Regions from separate parts of the Thalassolituus sp. UBA2009 genome, predicted to be linked through region 2. Evidence: predicted binding sites of a transcription regulator. Region 2 holds the regulator's gene; the other holds the start of a gene.
What was found. The regulator LexA, encoded in region 2, represses DNA repair genes until DNA is damaged. The targets are predictions, from matches to a motif close to TACTGTNTANNTANACAGTA.

Region 1: recN (DNA repair protein RecN) is a predicted target of LexA. The motif match lies at 1,093-1,112, and genes of this name have one in related genera.

The regions. Positions count from the first base shown of each region.
Region 1 covers NZ_DDCJ01000067.1:44,591-46,792, forward strand. The annotation lists gene dnaK (molecular chaperone DnaK) at 1-224, opposite strand, end outside; gene grpE (nucleotide exchange factor GrpE) at 407-991, opposite strand; gene recN (DNA repair protein RecN) at 1,141-2,202, shown strand, end outside.
Region 2 covers NZ_DDCJ01000068.1:58,553-60,754, forward strand. The annotation lists gene B3P58_RS08555 (TetR/AcrR family transcriptional regulator) at 1-307, opposite strand, end outside; gene lexA (transcriptional repressor LexA) at 574-1,173, shown strand; gene B3P58_RS08565 (cell division inhibitor SulA) at 1,206-1,652, shown strand; gene B3P58_RS08570 (hypothetical protein) at 1,769-2,020, opposite strand; gene B3P58_RS08575 (DUF6586 family protein) at 2,142-2,202, opposite strand, start outside.

The DNA.
Region 1 (2,202 bases), on a different contig from region 2:
CGGCGGCCGATCAGACGCTTAACCGCAAACAACGTGTTGTTTGGGTTGGTAACGGCCTGACGCTTGGCAGACTGGCCAACCAGTACTTCGCCGTCAGCATAAGCAACGACAGAAGGTGTGGTGCGGTCGCCTTCAGAGTTTTCAATCACTTTGGTTTTGTCGCCATCCAGGATTGCCACACAGGAGTTGGTGGTGCCCAGGTCGATACCGATAATCTTACCCATTTTTCAATTCTCCATTCATGGCAGCTTACGCTGCGTGAACTATTAACCGTTGTATTTGTGTTGCTTTCTATATAAGTCCGGGAAACAGGCTTTCAAGGCCCCCGGTAACAATAAAAATCTGTCTGGATCAGATTTTCACGTCAGCCCCTGCGGGAGTAAGTGCAGGGACAGCACGAATAAAATCAGGCGTTTTCGTCGATTTGTGGTGCGCCTTTACTCACCACGACCATTGCCGGACGTAGCAGACGTCCCTGCAAGGTGTAACCCTTCTGCATCACGGCAATCACGGTATTGGGTGCGGCATCCGGATTTTCAACCATTGCCATTGCCTGGTGAAATTCAGGGTTAAACGCAGAACCGACCGGATCAACGCTTTCTACTTTGAATTTTTCCAAACCCGCGACCAGACCACTCAGTGTCATTTCCACACCTTCGCGCAGTGCCCGGGTTGATTCATCATCAGCAACGGCGGCCGCCAGAGCACGCTCCAGGTTATCAACCGTTGCCAGCATTTCGTTGGCAAATTTCTCAACCCCGAATTTGTGGGCTTTTTCCACATCCAGCTCAGCACGGCGACGGACATTCTGCATTTCTGCCTGAACACGCAGCACCTGCTCTTTCAGGTTTACCACTTCCTGCTCTGCGGCCACCAGTGCGGCAGTCTGATCATCAGCAGAATCTGTTGCCGTGGCATCCGCTGCATCCACCAGGGTTTCAGTATCCAGTTGCTCCTGGAGTTCTTCTTGAACTTTCTGCTCTTCCGACATGTATCTTTCCTCGGTCACTATTTTCGAAACTGTCCGCTATATGGGGGACGAATGGATGAGATTCAAGGGCTGAGCAACAACATTCTCTTGACAGAATCAGATACTGTATATAAAAACACTGTATATCCATTCAGATACGGAGCATCCCTATGCTGGCTCATCTGTCCATTCACCAGTTTGCGTTAGTCGACCAACTGGAACTCGAACTGCAACCCGGCATGTCGGTTATTACCGGTGAAACCGGCGCTGGCAAATCCATTTTGTTGGATGCCTTGGGGCTTGCTCTGGGCGAACGGGCCGATGCCGGCTGCGTCCGCAACGGTGCCGAGAAGGCGGAGGTGTCGGCCTCGTTCACACTGAATGAACAGGCCCGGCTATGGCTGCAGCAACGCGATATTCCGACCGATGACGACCTGATTATTCTGCGCCGCATTATTTCCGCCGAGGGACGCTCACGCGGCTATATCAATGGCCGCCCAGCCTCCGCTAACGATCTTAAAGACATCGGCCAGTGTCTGATTGAGATTCACTCCCAGCATGCGCATCAGCGTCTGCTGCAAAAAGACACCCCGCGTCAGCTACTCGATGCCTTTGGCGGCCTGCAGCTGCAGACAACCGAAGTTTCTCTGGTGTGGTCCGAATGGCAACAACATGCCAAACGCCTGGCCATGCTGCAGGAAGAAAGCGCCGAAGTCACCGCACAACGCCAACTGCTGACCTATCAGGTCGAAGAGCTGCGCCAGCTGGCACCGGGCGAAACCGAACTCGAAGAGCTGGAAGCCGAACACAAGCGTTTGGCCAATGCTGAGAATATGTTGCTTAACGGCCAATACGCGATGGCCGCCTGCTACGGTGACGACAATGGCGAACTGGCGGCAACCCAACTGGCCTATCAGGCCATTACCCGGCTCGATAACATTGATGACCAGCACCCACTGCTGAACGAAGCCCGCGAACTGCTAAAACAAGCACAAATCCAGCTGGAAGAAGCCGGGCGTTCATTGCAGCATTATCTGGAGCTGGTCGATATCAATCCGCATCGGCTACAGCAGGTTGAAAGCCGCCTCAGCGATCTTTACAGCATGGCGCGTAAACATCAGATTCAGCCGCAACAACTACATGCTTACTGGCAGGAACAGGAAGAAGCACTCGCCGGACTGAACCTCAGCGACGACGATCTGGCCGAACTCGAACAACAGGTGCAGGCACTG
Region 2 (2,202 bases):
CATGTCCGGCACGCAGCGCCGTCTGCGACAACAGCATTAAGATGCCCGGTAATTCCGGTACCTTGCCATCCAGACGTGCCTGTACGGCATCCAGCTCACGTTCCAGATCTTCACAGAATGGCGTCAGGAAACGGGCAAATACCGCCTGAATCAGCGCCTTCTTAGAGCCAAAATGATAATTCACCGCCGCCAGATTCACTCCGGCCTTGGTGGTGATATTCCGCAATGAGGTCTCGGCAAAGCCACGCTCCGAAAACAACTCCTCTGCCGCATTCAGGATACTTTTTACCGTATCTTTCTGTGCCATAACCCTGCATCTGCCTTATCACGCTGTCGCGGCTTTATTGCCATCGCCGACAGTACAAAACAACTGTTTCAAACATACGTTTAAAACGAGATTTAGGCAACCCCATATACGGCCAAAGGCTAAAAGCCTCATTCCATTATCCGGGTCAGTACAACGGCGGTGAATACACCGTAATCCACAGACCGCTGATAACAGGGGTTTACACTGGATAAAATACTGTATACATTTACACCATACTGTATGGATCAACAGACTGGATAAGCATCATGATCAAGCTCACGGCACGACAACAGCAGGTTCTGGATTTCATCCGCTCCTCACTGGAAGAAACAGGATTTCCGCCCACCCGCGCCGAAATTGCTGCCGAGCTGGGCTTTAAATCGCCTAACGCCGCAGAGGAACACTTAAAGGCGCTGGCACGTAAAGGGGCGATTGAAATTATGCCCGGCGCTTCCCGCGGCCTGCGCATTGTTGAAGAGCAGAATCCGGGTCTGCCAATCGTTGGCCGTGTAGCCGCCGGTGAGCCCATCCTGGCTCAGGAACACATCGCCGAATACTGCGAGATTCCACCCAGCTTCTTCCGCCCTTCTGCAGACTTCCTGCTGGAAGTTCATGGCGACAGTATGAAGAACATCGGTATTCTCGACGGCGACTACATTGCCGTGCACAAAGCCGAAACCGCCCGTAATGGCGAAATCATCGTTGCCCGCGTCGATAACGAAGTAACGGTCAAGCGCTACGAGAAGAAGCGTAATCAGGTGATTCTGCACCCGGAAAATGACGACTTTAAGCCCATTGAAGTTGATCTGCGGGAAACGGAATTTGCCGTTGAAGGTTTATACGTCGGCGTTGTACGCCGCAGCTAACAGCAACTGTTCACAGGTTCGGGGTGATTGTTATGCGTCAGTTATTACTCGGAATGGAAGAAGCCGGCTTATCTCTCAGCAGCCAGCAACCAGGCAGAATGACCAGGGTCAGCACCAGTGCGCTGCGCGGCAGTCTGACCGAGGTCATCGTCAGTGAAGGCAGTGCCATTCAGCCCATGCATTTGCTGCCGATGCTGGCACAGTGCAATGCGCATAAGCGCTGGCTGATGTGGCTGAGCCCGCACCGTCCGATGAATAAAAGCTGGCTGGAAAGCATGGGCCTGCAGCATTCGCCGGTGATTCATCTCGACCTGTGCAATGACACCCAGCTGGCCCTGTGCAGCAAAGTTCTGGCGGCCGGCAACAGCCATATGATTGTTGAATGGCAGGGCGAGCTGAGCAACCACGAACGGCAGATTATTCGCCAGCAGGCCGACCAGAGCGGCAGCCATGTGGTGCTGATTCAGCGCCGCCCCTGAGGCGCAGAAAGCGACGAACACAAAAAAAGCCCTGATCTTGATCAGGGCTTTTTTTGTGCTTTCAGCACAGCTTCACACGTACGGACTGTAGGCAATTCACTACAGCACAGCACAGCTCAGTGCAGTCGTTGCTGATACTCAGGGGTGTCGAAGTCTTCGCGCTCAACTTCCATACCGGAAAGCTCGCCGACTTTACGTACACCGGCTTCCAGCATTACCCGCGCAACATCCATATGATGCGCCTGCAGGCTGGCCTTGGCATCTTCGGAAAAATGAATACACACCAGTGCATCGCTGTCCTGATCGTCGGCACGACGCAGGGCGATATCACCATTGGAAAGTTCTACGATTTCAAAAAAGCGCGCCATAACCGCCTCTCAAAACTGGGCGCGGGAGTGTATCACAGGATGTTTTCAATAGCTTGAACGACACACAGAACCGTTAGTAATAAAAAGTAAACGGTTCTGCATAAATATGCTCATCGAGGAGTCAGCTTTCCTGACGATTGGCGCGCTGGTCTTCAATCAGGCGGGTCAGATCCTGCAGCCAA